DNA from 3 places in the Pseudomonas oryzihabitans genome. Region 3 is predicted to be linked to each of the others. Evidence: predicted binding sites of a transcription regulator. Region 3 holds the regulator's gene; each other region holds the start of a gene.
What was found. Region 3 encodes sigma-54, which starts transcription at its own class of promoters, with help from an activator protein. Its sites were predicted from a motif close to ANTGGCATNNANNTTGCTNT; they were not measured.

Region 1: APT59_RS14055 (circularly permuted type 2 ATP-grasp protein) is a predicted target of sigma-54. The motif match lies at 2,308-2,327, and genes of this name have one in related genera.
Region 2: flhA (flagellar biosynthesis protein FlhA) is a predicted target of sigma-54. The motif match lies at 1,880-1,899, and genes of this name have one in related genera.

The regions. Positions count from the first base shown of each region.
Region 1 is NZ_CP013987.1:3,088,012-3,093,556, forward strand. It holds gene APT59_RS14050 (alpha-E domain-containing protein) at 1-806, opposite strand, end outside; gene APT59_RS14055 (circularly permuted type 2 ATP-grasp protein) at 869-2,278, opposite strand; gene APT59_RS14060 (ribonuclease E inhibitor RraB) at 2,536-2,877, opposite strand; gene speE (polyamine aminopropyltransferase) at 2,980-3,831, opposite strand; gene APT59_RS14070 (PLD nuclease N-terminal domain-containing protein) at 3,928-4,140, opposite strand; gene mtnC (acireductone synthase) at 4,246-4,932, opposite strand; gene APT59_RS14080 (1,2-dihydroxy-3-keto-5-methylthiopentene dioxygenase) at 4,929-5,480, opposite strand; gene APT59_RS14085 (methylthioribulose 1-phosphate dehydratase) at 5,477-5,545, opposite strand, start outside.
Region 2 is NZ_CP013987.1:3,227,823-3,233,367, reverse strand. It holds gene fliR (flagellar biosynthetic protein FliR) at 1-54, shown strand, start outside; gene flhB (flagellar biosynthesis protein FlhB) at 67-1,215, shown strand; gene sodC (superoxide dismutase family protein) at 1,208-1,735, opposite strand; gene flhA (flagellar biosynthesis protein FlhA) at 1,987-4,086, shown strand; gene flhF (flagellar biosynthesis protein FlhF) at 4,097-5,425, shown strand; gene fleN (flagellar synthesis regulator FleN) at 5,518-5,545, shown strand, end outside.
Region 3 is NZ_CP013987.1:1,338,220-1,343,764, reverse strand. It holds gene lptC (LPS export ABC transporter periplasmic protein LptC) at 1-561, shown strand, start outside; gene lptA (lipopolysaccharide transport periplasmic protein LptA) at 548-1,090, shown strand; gene lptB (LPS export ABC transporter ATP-binding protein) at 1,087-1,815, shown strand; gene APT59_RS06000 (RNA polymerase factor sigma-54) at 1,918-3,417, shown strand; gene hpf (ribosome hibernation-promoting factor, HPF/YfiA family) at 3,507-3,815, shown strand; gene ptsN (PTS IIA-like nitrogen regulatory protein PtsN) at 3,834-4,298, shown strand; gene rapZ (RNase adapter RapZ) at 4,300-5,154, shown strand; gene APT59_RS05980 (HPr family phosphocarrier protein) at 5,186-5,458, shown strand; gene APT59_RS05975 (superoxide dismutase) at 5,528-5,545, opposite strand, start outside.

The DNA.
Region 1 (5,545 bases), 1.7 Mb from region 3:
CGCTTGGCCTCGCGGCCGTTCTCGCCGGGCAGGCTGGCCAGCACCCGGTGCAGTTCGATCACGCAGGCCAGCAGCGAGCGTGGCAGGTCTTCCTGCAACAACAGCAACTCGGCACCGTTGCGCACATTGAGGGCATCGCGATAGAGCTCGGTGTAGGCCTCGAAGGCGCTCAGGGCGCGCAAGAGCGCACTCCACTGATAGAAGCCGCGGGCGGAGGCGTCGCTGATGGCTTCGGCCTCCTCCTCGCCCAGTACCTGGTAGCGGGCGTCGAGCATGCGCAGAGTGTTGTCGGCGCGCTCGACGAAGGTGCCCAGGCGGATGAAACGATAGGCGTCGTTTCTCATGATGGTGCCGACGGTGGCCCCACGGAACAGGTGGGATCTCTCCTTGACCCATTCGCAGAAGCGGCTGATGCCGAAACGGATCAGGCCGGTGACGGCGATCTCGCGCATCTCCAGCCACGTGGCGTTGACGTTCTCCCACATGTCGGCGGTGATGCGTCCACGCACCGCGTGGGCATTGCTGCGCGCGGCCTGCAGGCAGCAATAGATGCTGCCGGGATTGCGCTCGTCCAGGGCGAAGAAGTGCAGCAGGCGCTCGGGGTGCAGGGCCCCGTGCTTTTCCCGGTAGTCATCCAGGGTGCCGGTGATGAGCAGCGGCATGGCCAGTTCATCCAGGCCTCCGCCCTGCCCGCTCTGCGGCATCATCGACAGCGAATAGCTCACGTCCAGCATCCGCGCGAGATTCTCGGCGCGCTCAAGGTTGCGGGACATCCAGTACAGATCGGCAGCGGTACGACTCAACATGGTGGGGTCGCCTTTCAAAGGTCCTTGCGGGGCCGCCGTGGCGGCCACTGTTCTGTGGCGATCTAGTCCTGGACCACCCAGGTGTCCTTGGTGCCGCCGCCTTGGGAGGAATTCACCACCAGCGAGCCTTCCCGCAGCGCGACCCGGGTCAGGCCGCCGGGCACCAGACGCGTCTTGCGCCCGGACAGCACGAAGGGCCGCAGGTCGATGTGCCGCGGCGCGATGCCGCTTTCGACGAAGGTCGGACAGGTGGACAGCGACAGGGTCGGTTGGGCGATGTAGGCGCTGGGATTGGCCTTGAGCCGCGCGCGAAAGGCTTCGATCTCCATGCTGCTGGCGGTGGGGCCGACCAGCATGCCGTAGCCGCCGGAGCCATGGACTTCCTTGACGACCAGCTCGGGCAGATTGGCCAGCACATGGGACAGCTCGTCCGGCTTGCGGCACTGCCAGGTGGGCACGTTGTAGAGGATGGGTTCCTCACTGAGATAGAAGCGGATCATCTCCGGCACATAGGGATAGATCGACTTGTCGTCAGCGACCCCGGTGCCGATGGCATTGGCCAGGATGACGTTACCGGCGCGATAGGCGGCCAGCAGGCCCGGCACGCCGAGCATGGAGTCCGGATTGAAGGCCAGGGGATCGAGGAAGGCATCGTCGAGACGTCGGTAGATGACATCGACCTTTCGGAAGCCCGACGTGGTACGCATGAACACCTGTTCGTCGCGCACCAGCAAGTCGGCCCCCTCCACCAGTTCCACGCCCATCTCACGAGCCAGGAAGGCATGTTCGAAGTAGGCGCTGTTGAAACGGCCTGGTGTGAGGACCACCACCGTGGGGTTATTGACCGGGGTGGAGCTGCGCAAGGTATCGAGCAGGATGTTCGGATAGTGGTCGATGGGCGCGATGCGCTCCAGGGTGAACAGCTCGGGAAACAACCGCATCATCATCTTGCGGTTCTCGAGCATGTAGGACACCCCGCTCGGAGTGCGCAGGTTGTCTTCCAGCACGTAGTAGGCACCATCGCCGTCGCGGACCAGATCGACACCGGCGATATGGGCATAGATGCCGTTGGGCAAATCCAGCCCCTGCATGGCCAGCTGGTACTGGTCGTTGGCCAGCACCTGCTCGGCCGGAATGACCCCTGCCTTGATGATGCGCTGGTCATGATAGAGGTCATGGAGAAACATGTTCAGCGCCTGGACCCGCTGAATGCAGCCGCGCTCGATGATCTGCCACTCGCTGGCAGGAATCGCCCGCGGCAGGGCGTCGAAGGGAATCAGACGTTCCGTGCCCTGCTCGTCGCCATAAAGGGTGAAGGTGATACCCGCGCGATGGAACAGCAAGTCGGCTTCGCGGCGGCGCTGGGCCAGGAGTTCAGGGGGTGTTTCCTTCAGCCACTGGGCATAGCGACCATAGTGCGGTCGGCATTGCGCCTGGACGTCATACATCTCGTTATACAGTTGGCGGCTCATGCCGATCTCCTTGTCACCCACGGTGCAGCGTCGCAAGCCGCGTGCCACCGTAAGGGCCCTCAAGATCAGGCCCTCGCGTAGCTGCGAGGCGCGCGGTGCACCAAAGCCAGGCACGTAAGCGTGCGCATGCACCGCAACGTTTCCGTCATGAGCCTAAGACGGTGCGCCAAGCGGAAAGTGCGATGATTGAGGGGCGCGACGGTTACCGGAGATGAGACGGGCATCCCGTCCGGGATGCCGCCTCGCAACGCGTGGGATCAGGCAGGGCTGCGGTTGACTTCCTGGGTGACGCCCCAGCCATCAAGCTGCCCGCCGAGGGGTACCACCACGGCCTCGAGATCGCTTTCGAAATCATCGATGGTGGCGTGGGTGGCGAACATCACCTTGCTGACCTGCAGGTGCCAACCGCCCTCTTCGTGGGGCACCACCTGGGCGTTGAGGGACTCGCCGTGAAATTGGTCCGCAGCGATGCGGGCCTTGCCTTCATCGGCGAAGATGGCGAAGAAGTCGATGGGATGAAAGCGGGCGAAATCGAAGCCGCCCTCTTTCATCCGCTGCAGCAGGTTCAAGCTCACATCATCGGCAAACGACAAGGACATAGGACTTCCCTCCTCTGGTTCGGATGATCGTCTCGCTGGCCATCGCTACCGACGCCAGCGAGTCGCGGCTGAGAACTCGAACGGTGCCGCGACCGCCAGGGCTTACGCCTTGCCGATGGCCTCCAGCACGTATCGAGGTAGAGCAAAGGCAGCGGCATGCAGCTCCGGGGTGTAATAACGGGTCTGGATGCCTGTATCACTGTAGCGTTGCGCCAGGGTTTCGGCACTCTGCCGACGCAAGGTCGGGTCCTTGCTACCCCAGGCCAGGGTCATGACGCCCCCTATGTAGGTAGGCACCGCCGACAGATAAAAGTGCCAATCGGCGAACAGCCCGGACAGGCGGCTGGCGGTGGTCTTGACCTCGTCCAGCTGCAGGAACGGGGTACCGTTCTGCGCGACCATCACACCGTTGTCGTTCAGGCAGCGGTGGCAGGCCTCATAGAAATTCTCGGAAAAGAGCACCTCGGCCGGGCCGATGGGGTCGGTGGAATCGGAGATGATGACGTCGTAGCGCTCGGTGGTGTTGGCGACGAAATTCATGCCGTCGTCGATCACCAGATTCAGGCGCGGATCGTCGAAGGCGCCCGCCGAATGACCGGGGAAGTATTCCTTGCACATCTCCACCACCGAGCCGTCGATCTCGACCATGGTGATGTGCTCGACGCCCTGATGCTTGGCCACTTCACGCAGGATGCCGCCGTCACCACCGCCGATGATGAGCACCCGCCGCGGGGCCGGATGGGCAAGCAGGGGCACCTGGGTCAGCATCTCGTGATAGATGAATTCATCGGCCTCGGTGGTCTGGATGACGCCATCCAGGGCCATGACCTTGCCCAGCACCGCGTTCTCGAAGATCACCAGATGCTGATGCTCGGTCCGCACCTCGTGGAGCAGGCGTTCGACGGTGAACCGCTGACCGTAGCCGTCGTAGAGGGTTTCCAGGTAGTCGCTCATGTCGATCTCCGCAGGTAGCTGGCCGAGACAGACAATGCCCGACCAAAAGCCGGGCATTGTAAGAGCTGGATGTGACAGGCTCCAGCGTTGCGCTGACTAGCCTTTATGGGTAGGCGCGGTGGCCGATCGATTGCCGCGCGGACCGGCGGCGGCCCAGGCGATCAGGCCGATCACCGGCAGTACGATGATGAGCACCGTCCAAACGATCTTGGCGTTGCTGGTGCTATCACTGCGGATCACATTGACGATTGCCCAGATGTCGAGCAGGAAGACGATGAAGCCCAGTACACCGCCGATGGTGGAATTGATCATGTCGCGACTCCCGTTGCGAGGACAAAGGTCTCGTCAATTGGGACTGGCGATGAGGGCGTGGAGTTCGGCCGGCTCGCTTGGCAGCGGCGCCAGCCGTGGGCCTCAACCGAAAGCGGTGAGATCGATGTCGGCGAAGGACGTAACGCAAGGATGATCGCCCAGCTGGCCGCCGGCACGCACCAGGCCACAGGTGGGCAGACCGGCCTGCCGCGCGGCATCCAGCTCTTCCACCACGTCGGATAGGAACAGCAGTTCCGCCGGCACGTGGGTGGTAGCCGAGGCAATGCGCGCATAGGACTCGGCCTCGCGCTTGCCGCCGGTCAGGGTATCGAAATACCCGGAAAACAGCGGAGTGAGATCACCATGCTCGGAGCAGCCGAAGATCAGCTTCTGCGCCTGCACCGAGCCCGAGGAATAGACATACAGTGGAATACCGGCAGCGTGCCACTGGCGCAGGGCCTGGACGGCGTCGGGATAGACATGCCCCTGGAGCGTGCCAGCGCGATAGCCCTCCTCCCACACCTGCCCCTGCAGCGCCTTGAGCGGCGTGGCCTTGCGGTCGCTGGCGAGCCACTCCAGCAGGATGGCGATCACTCGCTCCACATCGGCATCCAGCTCGCCGGCTTCGGCGCGCACGGCGTCGAGCTGTTCGGCTACTGCCGGCTCCCCGGCATGAGCACGGACATGGGCCGGCAGATGCTCGCGGGCATAGGGAAAGAGCACGTCGAAGACGAAGCTGACGGCGCTGGTGGTGCCTTCGATATCGGTCAGAATGCCCTTGATGGTCACGCCTCGACCTCCAGGCGCGGGAAGCGCTGGGCGATGTCCACACCGGTGAAGTGGGCGACCCAGCCGTCGGGATTGTCGAACAGGCGGATGGCGACGAAGGACGGCGACTCGCTCATGTCGAACCAGTGCGGCGTGCCGGCCGGCACCGAGATGAGGTCATCCTTCTCGCAGAGTACGGCATAGACCTGGTCGTCGATGTGCAGGGTGAAGAGGCCCTGACCGGCGACGAAGAAGCGCACCTCGTCCTCGTTGTGCCGGTGCTCTTCGAGGAACTTGGCACGCAATGCCTCCTTCTGCGGGTGCTCCGGGCTCATGCTGATGACGTCGACGGTCTGGTAGCCGCGCTCCTGGATCAGGCGGTCGATCTCCGGCCGGTAGGCGGCGATCACCTCCTCCTGGCTGGCACCGGGCGCCACCGGTGCGCTGGCCTGCCAGCGCTCGAAACGCACCCCGACCTCGGCCAGGGTGGCGGCGATGTGTTCGCCATCGCTGATCACCTTCAGCGGCTGGCGGGGTTCGGCATCATGGTAGACGGTCAGTCGGCTCATGGGCGCAGGCTCCGGGTCTTGAGTTCGCATTCGAAGAGGAATTCGAAGGCTTCCACGTGGCGCAA
Region 2 (5,545 bases), 1.9 Mb from region 3:
AGTCTCGCCAGCGAGGCGCTGCAATGGCTGCGCGAACTCGCCCGCGAACGCTAGGAGGTATGCCGCATGGCTGAATCCGATGGCGAAGACCGCACAGAAGACCCCACCGAGAAACGCAAGCGTGATTCTCGGGAGGAGGGGCAGCTCCCGCGATCACGCGAACTCGGTACGGTGGCAGTCATGCTGTCGGGTGTTGGCGGCCTGCTGATGTACGGCGCCTTCCTCGGTGGCAAGCTGCTGGAGGTGATGCGCAGCAACTTCTCGTTGCGACGCGAAGAGGTCATGGACGAACGCTTCATGGGCACCTTCCTGCTGGCCTCGGGCAAGGCGGCGATGCTGGGGATGGTGCCAATGATTGTCTTGGTGGTGATCGCCGCCATCGTCGGCCATATCGCCCTGGGCGGCTTCCTGTTTTCCGGCAAGGTGCTGGCGCCCAAGCCGAGTCGGATGAATCCGCTGTCCGGCATCACACGCATGTTCTCCAAGAACTCCCTGGTGGAGCTGCTCAAGGCGCTGGGCAAGTTCTTCATCATCCTCGGCGTGTCGGTGCTGGTGCTGATGAGCGAGCGCACGGCGTTGCTGCAGATCGCCAAGCTGCCGCTGGAGCAGGCGCTGCTGCACAGTATGCAGGTGGTGGGGCATGCCACGCTGCTGCTGGCGCTGGGATTGTTGATCATCGCAGCCGTGGACGTGCCCTTCCAGATCTTCAGCAATCGCAAGAAACTGATGATGACCAAGCAGGAGATCAAGGACGAATACAAGGACAGCGAGGGCAAGCCGGAGGTCAAGGGCAAGATTCGCCAGATGCAGCGGCAGATGGCGCAGCAGCGGATGATGGCCGAGGTGCCCAATGCCGATGTGGTCATCACCAACCCGACCCACTTCGCCGTGGCCCTCAAGTACGATGCGGCCAAGGGCGGGGCGCCGGTGCTGGTGGCCAAGGGCAGCGATTTCACTGCGCTGAAGATTCGCGAGATCGCCCAGGAACACCAGGTCTCGCTGCTGGAATCACCCGGCCTGGCGCGGGCGGTGTATTACTCAACCGATGTGGATCAGGAGATTCCGGCCGGGCTCTATGTGGCCGTGGCTCAGGTCCTGGCCTATGTCTATCAGCTCAGGCAATTCCGCGCCGGACGTGGCCGCAAGCCCAAGCTGTCAGACCTGCCCATCCCGCCGGATCTGCGGCGGGACGAGGAGGGGAAGGCGCCTACTTGATGACGCCGCAGGCGACGCGGGCGCCGCCACCGCCCAGGGGCTTGGGCTGATCGGAGTAGTTGTCGCCTCCGGCATGTACCATCAGGGCATGGCCCTTGATCTCTTCGAGACGCTTGATGCGTGGCGCCAGCACCGGCTGGGTGGCCTGGCCGTCGGCGGTCACATAGAGCGCCGGCAGTTCGCCCAGGTGACCATCGTCCGACCAGGGCGCGCTGTGCTTGCCGGTGTTGCGCGGATCAAGATGACCACCCGCGGCGCCGCCAGCGGTCAAGGTGCCATTCACCTCGGCCGGGCCGCAGTTGGGCTTGGTATGGACGTGGAAACCATGGATCCCCGGCTCCAGGCCCTTGAGGTCGGGGGTGAAGACCAGGCCATATTTCGAGCGGGTCACCTGCACGCTGCCGACGCTTTCACCCACACCGTCGGTCGTGACCTTGTTCACGGGAATCGTCAGGGATTCAGCCGCCTGGGCAGTGCCGGCCAGGCAGGTGGCCAACAGCGTCGCGGTCCAGATTTTCATCATGATGCTCCTCGGATAGGCGCGCTAGCGCAGGTCCCTAGACAGACTCGCGTCTTTCACCTGGGGTTCAGCCCGCCGCTCCACCGATCCGTAACCAGTCCTGTATCGCCTCCGGAAAACCTTGCGGATTCAAGCTGTTGGGCAGTTGGCCCGGAGCTTGCTCAGGCCTCTGCGAACAGTGCGCTGCGTCAACTTTCCGTGACGACGGCACCGGCAAGCGAGGAATGGGTGTGAAAGTCGATAAATCCCTGATGATGGGCAACATGCGCGGTCTGGCTCGCGGCAACCTGGGCGTGCCGCTGGCCGTCCTGGCGATGCTCGCCATGATGACCCTGCCGATGCCGCCGTTCCTGCTGGACGTGCTGTTCACCTTCAACATCGCCTTGTCGATCGTGGTCCTGCTGGTCAGCGTCTACGCCTTGCGGCCGCTGGACTTCGCCGTCTTCCCGACCATCCTGCTGGTGTCGACCCTGTTGCGCCTGGCGCTGAACGTGGCCTCGAGCCGCGTGGTATTGCTGCACGGCCAGGATGGCCACGACGCCGCGGGCAAGGTCATCCAGGCCTTCGGTGAGGTGGTGGTCGGCGGCAACTACGTGGTCGGTGCGGTGGTGTTCGCCATCCTCATGATCATCAACTTCGTGGTGGTGACCAAGGGTGCCGGCCGCATCTCCGAGGTGTCGGCGCGCTTCACCCTGGATGCCATGCCCGGCAAGCAGATGGCCATCGACGCCGACCTCAACGCCGGCATCATCGACCAGAACGAAGCCAAGAAGCGCCGGACCGAAGTGGGCCAGGAAGCCGATTTCTACGGCTCCATGGACGGTGCCAGCAAGTTCGTGCGCGGTGACGCCGTCGCCGGCCTGCTGATCCTCTTCATCAACCTCATCGGCGGCATGGCCATCGGCATGGCCCAGCACAGTCTGTCGTTCGGCGACGCTGCCCGCATCTACGCCCTGCTGACCATCGGTGACGGCCTGGTGGCCCAGGTCCCGTCGCTGCTGCTGTCGGTCGCCGCCGCCATCATGGTGACCCGCGTCTCTTCCGCCGAGGACATGGGTCAGCAAGTCAATCGTCAGATGTTTGCCTCGCCCAAAGCGCTGGCGGTATCGGCCTTCATCATCATCGCCATGGGCCTGGTGCCGGGCATGCCGCACCTGCCGTTCCTTGGTCTGGGCGGTGGTGCCGCCGCCGGTGCCTGGCTGATCTACAAGCGCCAGCGCCAGGCCAAGCAGACCGCCGAAGTCGAAGCCAAGAAGCAGCAGGACCTGGCCCCCGTGCAGCGCCCGGCCGAGGCCAAGGAGCTGGGTTGGGACGACGTGACCCCGGTGGACATGGTGGGTCTGGAAGTCGGCTACCGGCTGATCCCCATGGTCGATCGCAACCAGGGTGGCCAACTGCTGGCGCGGATCAAGGGCGTGCGCAAGAAGCTGTCCCAGGACCTCGGCTTTCTTATGCCCTCGGTCCATATTCGCGACAACCTGGACCTGCTGCCCAATGCCTATCGTCTGACGTTGATGGGCGTGAGCGTGGCCGAGGCCGAGATCTATCCCGACCGCGAACTGGCGATCAACCCCGGTCAGGTCTATGGCTCCCTCAATGGCGTCGCCGCCAAGGATCCGGCATTCGGTCTGGAAGCCGTCTGGATCGACGTCACCCAGCGTGACCAGGCCCAATCCCTGGGTTACACCGTGGTGGACGCCAGTACCGTGGTCGCCACCCACCTCAACCAGATCCTCTTCAAGCATGCCCACGAGCTGATTGGTCACGAAGAAGTCCAGCAATTGCTGCAGGTGCTGGCCAAGAGTTCGCCCAAGCTGGCCGAAGAACTGGTGCCCGGCATCGTCTCCCTGTCGACCCTGCTCAAGATCCTCCAGCAGCTGCTGCAGGAGCAGGTACCGGTCCGCGACATCCGCACCATCGCCGAAGCCATCGCCAACGTCGGTCCGCGGAGTCAAGATCCCGCCGCCATCGCCGGTGCCGTACGAGTCGCGTTGTCCCGCGCAATCGTCCAGAACATCGTAGGAATGGAGCCTGAGCTGCCTGTTATCACCCTTGAGCCAAGGTTGGAACAGATGTTGCTAAGTAGTATGCAGAAGGCCGGTCAGGGCGCCGAGGACGGTATGTTCCTTGAGCCTGGCATGGCTGAAAAACTGCAGCGTTCCCTTATCGAGGCAGCGCAGCGTCAGGAAATGATGGGTAAGCCAGTGGTGCTGCTGGTAGCTGGTGCGATCCGCGGGATGATGTCCCGCTTCGCCCGGATGGCAGCGCCGAACATGAGTGTACTGGCCTACCAGGAAATTCCGGACAACAAGCAGGTCACCATCGTCGCTACCGTTGGCCAGAATGGCTGAGGTCTAGATCATGCAAGTCAAACGTTTCTTCGCTGCCGATATGCGTCAAGCCATGAAGCTGGTACGCGACGAGCTGGGCCCGGATGCCGCCATCCTCAGCAACCGCCGGGTCGCCGGCGGGGTCGAGCTGACCGCGGCGCTGGACTACCAGGCTCCGGCACCGGCTGCGCCCAACGCGGAGCTGCAGGCGGAGTTGCGCAAGACACATGCGAAGATCGCCCAGGCCCATGCCGACCTCAGCATCCGCGCGCCGGGCGTGCCCTCGGCCGCGCCCAAGGACAAGCAGCTGCTCGGCGCCATCAGTGCCGCCGACAGTCGTCGCGAGCCGGTGATCGCCCCGCCGCGTGCCCCCCAACCGGCTGCTGCGGCAGCTGCCGCCAGCGCCGCATCGGAAGACCGCCGCGCCCTGGAAGCCATGCGCAGCGAACTCAGTGGCCTGCGTGAACTGCTGGAAGTCCAGCTGGGCTCCATGGCCTGGACGCAGGTGCAGTCCACCCGTCCGGAGCAGGCCGGCCTCTGGCGCCGTCTGCAACGCATGGGGCTGCCGGCCGACCTGGCCCGCCACCTGCTCGACAGCGTGGCCAAGATCCAGGACCCGCGCCATGCCTGGCGCATGCTGCTGGCCAACTTCGCCCAGCTGGCCAAGACCACTGACGCCAAGATTTTGGAGGAGGGCGGCATCGTCGCCTTCGTCGGCCCGGCCGGAATGGGCAAGACCACCACCCTGGCCAAGCTCGCCGCCAACTACGTGCTCAAGTACGGTCCCCAGAGTCTGGCGCTGGTCAGCATGGACAGCTTCCGCATCGGTGCCCAGGAGCAGATCAAGACCCTGGGCCGCATCCTCGACGTACCGGTGACCCTGGTCGATCCGGGCCAGTCCCTGGCGCAGGCCCTGGCGCCCCTGGCACGCAAGCGTCTGGTGCTGATCGATACCGCGGGCATGCCCGCCAACGATCCGGCGCTCAAGGCGCAGCTCGAAGCCCTGGCGAACCGCCAGCTGAAGATTCGCAATTACCTGGTGCTGGGTGTCACCAGCCAGAGCCAGGTGCTCAAGGCGGCCTATCACAGCTATCGGCGCTGCGGCCTGAGCGGCTGCGTGCTGACCAAGCTGGACGAGGCCGCCAGCCTCGGCGAAGCCCTGGGCCTGGCCATCAGCCAGCGCCTGCCGGTGGCCTACATCGCCGACGGTCCGCGCATCCCGGACGATCTGCATCCGGCTCGCAGCCACCAGCTGGTGAGCCGCGCTGTGAGCCTGCAGGCGTCCGAAGAGCCGAGCGAAGAAACCATGGCCGGCATGTTCGCCGGCCTGTATCAGAGCAATGCCCGCCGCGCCGGTTAGCGCCGACGAACGGTAGTGGTGCATCGCATGCCTGGGCACGCCAAATGCACTTGGTCTAAAGTGTGACGGATTTCAATCAAAGGTATCAGGCAATGGGTAGCATGCATCCCGTCCAAGTCA
Region 3 (5,545 bases):
TTGCGCCGACCCGTGCTGTTGGTCCTGATCGCCGCCGCGCTCATCGCGATCGGCTACTGGAACATCCTGCCGCAGCGCTTCGTCGATGCTCCAGCGTCATCGACCCCGCAAGACAGCGCCATCGACGGTTATGCCCTCAATACCCGGACGATTCAGTATCGCCTGGACGGCAAGATCCAGTACGAACTCAAGGCCGAGCGCAGCGAACATGTCAAGGCCACCGACGTCACCCTGGTGACCCGGCCCGACATGCTGGCCTTTCGTGGCACAGACTTTCCCTGGCACATTCGCAGTGCCCGCGCCGAGGTCGCCCCCGGTGGCAGTCAGGCGGAGCTGATCGATGACGTGCGTGTGGAACGTACCGACGCGAAAGGCCGCCCGGTGGTATTGACCACCACCCGCATGACCGTCTTTCCTGACAAACAATATGCGCAAACTGAGCAAGCCGTTAGAATCGAGGCCGCCAATGGGGTGACCACGGCCAATGGCATGAAAGCGTATCTAGAAGACGGCAGAATGCTCCTGCTGTCCAACGTAAGAGGCCAGCATGAGGTTCGTTAAAACCCTCCCCTTCCTGTTCACCCTCGGCGCCACCTTGGGCAGTGCCGCGGCTTGGGCCCTGCCGACCGATCGCACCCAGCCGATCCGCGTGCAGGCCGACAGCGCCGAGCTCGATGACAAGCAGGGCGTGGCCGTGTATCGCGGAGACGTGGTCATCACCCAGGGCAGTATGAAGATCACCGGCAATACCGTGACCTTGACCCAGGACAACCAGGGCAATATCAAGGTCGCCACCGCAGTGGGCAAACCGGCCTACTACGAGCAGAAACCCTCGGCGGACAAGGACATCGTCAAGGCCTATGGCCTGACCATCCAATACTTCGCCCAGGAAAACCGCATCATCCTGATCGACCAGGCCAAGGTGGTCCAACAGGGCAACACCTTCGAAGGCGAGAAGATCGTCTACGACACCCAGCGCCAGATCGTCAATGCGGGACGGGCCAACGGCAGCAAGGTCACCACGCCGCGGCCGCGGATCGACATGGTCATCCAGCCCAAGGATCAGCAGCAGTCGGGGCAGAAACAATGACGGTTACGCTCAAAGCCCAGCATCTGGCCAAGAGCTACAAGGGTCGTCAGGTCGTTCGTGATGTCAGCGTCAGCATCGACAGCGGCCAAATCGTTGGCCTGCTCGGCCCGAATGGCGCCGGCAAGACCACCTGCTTCTACATGATCGTCGGCCTGGTCAAGGCGGATCAGGGTCGCGTGCTGATCGACGACCAGGATGTCACCGCGCTGCCCATGCATGGCCGCGCCCGTGCCGGGATCGGCTATCTGCCCCAAGAAGCCTCGATCTTTCGCAAGCTGACCGTGGCCGACAACATCCTTGGCATTCTGGAAACCCGCAAGGACCTGGACAAGGCCGGACGACTGCGCGAGCTGGAAAGCCTGCTGCAGGAATTCCACATCACCCACATCCGCGACAACCGGGGCATGAGCCTGTCTGGCGGTGAAAGACGCCGTGTCGAGATCGCCCGCGCCCTCGCCACCGCGCCCAAGTTCATCCTGCTTGACGAACCCTTCGCGGGCGTGGACCCCATCTCGGTGGGCGATATCAAGCAGATCATCCGCCACCTCAAGGCCAAGGGCATCGGTGTGCTCATCACCGATCACAACGTGCGGGAAACCCTGACCATCTGCGAAACGGCCTATATCGTCAATGACGGCCAGCTCATCGCCGAAGGCACCGCCGAAGAAGTCCTTGCCAACGACCTGGTGAAGGAAGTCTATCTGGGCCACGAATTCCGCCTCTAGGCAAACCCGGGGAAACAAGGCATATAATTTGCTAACGCTCGCAGGGTTCGCGAGGTTCGGTGGCGCTGTTCGCGTCGGTAGACAAGGTGTATTTCCGCAGCCATGAAACCATCGCTAGTCCTCAAGATGGGCCAGCAGCTGACGATGACGCCGCAGCTGCAACAAGCCATACGTCTGCTCCAGCTCTCGACGCTCGATTTGCAGCAGGAAATCCAGGAAGCCCTGGAATCCAATCCGATGCTGGAACGCCAGGAAGACGGGGAAGACTTCGACCAGAGCGAAGCCTCGGGCGAAAGCGACGAGCACGCGAACTCCGGCAACATGGAAACCACCTTCAAGGAAACCTCGGTCGCCACCAACGAGCTGGCCGACGAATCCGAGTGGAGCGAGCGCATCCCCAGCGACAGCGAGCTGCCGGTCGACACGGCCTGGGAAGACATCTACCAGACCAGCGCCAGCAGCCTGCCCAGCAGTGACGACGACGAGTGGGACTTCACCACTCGCACCTCGGCGGGCGAGAGCCTGCAGACGCATCTGCTCTGGCAGCTCAACCTGGCACCCATGTCGGACCTCGATCGGCTGATCGCGCTGGCCATCATCGATGGCATCGATACCGACGGTTACCTGCAGGAAAGCCTCGAAGACATCCATGCCTCGCTCGACCCGGACCTGGAAGTCGATCTCGACGAAGTCGAGGTGGTGCTCCGACGGGTCCAGCAATTCGAGCCCGCCGGCGTCGCCGCTCGCAATCTGCGCGAATGCCTGCTGATCCAGCTGGCGCAACTGCCGGCCACCCTCCCCTTGCTCGGCGAGGCCAAGCGCCTGGTCGGTGACTACCTGGATCTGCTCGGCAGCCGCGACTACGCGCAGCTGATGCGGCGCATGAAGATCAAGGAAGACGAACTCAAGCCGATCATCGAGCTGATCCAGACGCTGCATCCGCGGCCTGGCTCCCAGATCGAGTCCGGCGAAGCCGAATACGTGGTACCGGACGTCATCGTGCGCAAGCACAACGAGCGCTGGCTGGTGGAGCTCAATCAGGAATCCATGCCGCGCCTACGGGTGAATCCCCAGTATGCGGGCTTCGTCAAACGCGCCGACAGCAGCGCCGACAATACATACATGCGCAATCAGCTGCAGGAAGCGCGCTGGTTCATCAAGAGCCTGCAGAGCCGCAACGAGACCCTGATGAAGGTGGCGACCCAGATCGTCGAGCACCAGCGGGGTTTTCTCGAATACGGCGAAGAGGCCATGAAGCCGTTGGTCCTGCACGACATCGCCGAGGCGGTGGGCATGCACGAGTCGACCATCTCCCGGGTGACCACCCAGAAGTTCATGCACACCCCGCGTGGCATCTACGAACTCAAGTATTTCTTCTCCAGTCACGTCAGCACCGCCGAAGGGGGCGAATGCTCCTCCACCGCGATCCGCGCGATCATCAAGAAATTGGTAGCGGCGGAAAACGCGAAAAAGCCGTTGAGTGACAGCAAGATCGCTGGTTTACTGGAATCGCAAGGTATACAAGTCGCTCGTCGCACGGTGGCTAAGTATCGGGAATCCCTGGGTATCGCTCCGTCCAGCGAACGCAAGCGTCTCCTCTGACGCGTCCTGATGTGACCGTGCCTCGATCGACCCGTGTCATGTCGGCGAGCAGCTTCGCCGATCGCAGCCCGGCAATAAGGAGAAGCGGTATGCAAGTCAACATCAGTGGCCATCAGCTTGAAGTGACAGAAGCCCTGCGTGACTACATCGGCGAGAAACTCGCCCGCCTCGAACGGCACTTCGACCGTATTACCAACGTCCAGGTCATTCTTGAAGTGGACAAGCTCAAGCAGAAAGCCGAAGCCACCCTGCACGTCGCTGGCGCCGCGGTGGTCGCCAACGCCGAGCATGACGACATGTATGCCGCCATTGATCTCCTGGCCGACAAGCTCGACCGCCAACTGATTAAACACAAGGAAAAATCGATCGAACGCCAGCAGGGCGTCGGCGTCCGCTGAGGTTTCGATCGCCGCTTTATGATCAGACTCGAAAATATTCTGACCCCCGGCCGCACCCAGACGGGTGCGCCGGGTGGCAGCAAAGCCGCCGTACTGGAACGTATCGCCGAACTGGCCGCGCAGGAATTGCCTGGCCATGATGCGGCGCACATCCATGAATGCCTGATGGCGCGCGAGCGCCTGGGCTCCACTGGCTTCGGCAATGGCATTGCCATTCCCCACTGTCGCCTGGCGGGCCTGCAACAGCCGCTGTGCGTCCTCTTCCACCTGCAGCAACCCGTGGACTTCGACTCCCTGGATGGCGCACCGGTAGACCTGGTGTTCGTGCTGCTGGTACCCGAAGCCGCTACCGAACAGCACCTGACCCTGCTGCGCCAGATCGCCGGCATCCTGGACCGCGCGGACATCCGCGAACGGCTACGCAAGGCCAAGGACAGCCAGGCGCTCTATCAGATCGTCGTCGAGGCCCAGAGCGGACACTGACATGCACCTCATCATCGTGAGCGGACGTTCCGGGTCGGGCAAGAGTACGGCGCTCAACGTGCTTGAGGACAATGGCTTCTACTGCATCGACAACCTGCCGGCCAGCCTTCTGCCCGAACTGGCCCAGCACGCCCTCACCGACATGGAACGACCTCAGCCCAAGGTCGCCCTGTCCATCGATGCACGCAATCTGCCCAGCCAGCTGCAGCGCTTTCCCGAATTGCTCGAACAGGTGCGCAGCCGCAACATCCGCTGCGACATCCTCTATCTGGACGCCGATGACCAGACCTTGCTCAAGCGCTTTTCCGAGACGCGCCGCCGGCATCCGCTGTCCAATCAGGAAAGATCGCTGGCCGAGGCCATCCACGATGAGCAGGTGCTGCTGTCGCCCATCGCCGATCTGTCCGATCTTAAGATCGACACCACTCACCTGAATCTCTATCAGCTGCGTGACATCCTCAAGTTGCGTCTGCTGAACGCGCCCGAGCCCGGCACCGCCTACCTGGTGGAATCCTTCGGCTTCAAGCGGGGCCTGCCGGTGGATGCGGACATGGTCTTCGATGTACGTTTCCTGCCCAATCCCTACTGGAAACCGGACCTGCGCGACTTTTCCGGACTCGATGCCCAGGTGCGCGATTATCTCGAGCAACAGCCCGAGGTAGAGACCCTGTACAATGACATCCGCGATTACCTGGTGAAGTGGCTGCCGCGCTTCGCGGCCAACAACAGGTCCTATGTGACCGTGGCCATTGGCTGTACCGGCGGTCATCACCGTTCGGTCTACCTGGCCGACCGCCTGGGTCGCGAACTCAAAGACCTGCTCAAGAACGTTCAGATCCGCCATCGCGATCTCTGACGCCCGTTTTGTTTCGACAAGGACAGACTCAATGCCTGCCCAACAGATCACCATCATCAACAAGCTGGGCCTGCACGCCCGCGCGGCCGCCAAGTTCGTCGGCGTGGCCGGCCGTTATCCTGCCAGCGTCCGCGTAGGCCGCAGTGGCGAGCCGCCAGTCGATGGCAAGAGCATCATGGCGGTCATGATGCTGGCCGCCGGCAAGGGCACGGTGCTGCAACTGGAAACCGAGGGTGAGCAGAGCGACGAGGCCATGCGCGCCCTGATCGAACTGATCAACAACTACTTCGACGAGGGTGAGTGATCGGCCCTGCTCCAGCTTCGCCCAATAAAAAAAGCCGCCCGAGGGCGGCTTTTTTTATTGGACGTCAACTCAGGCGTTCAGCGCCGC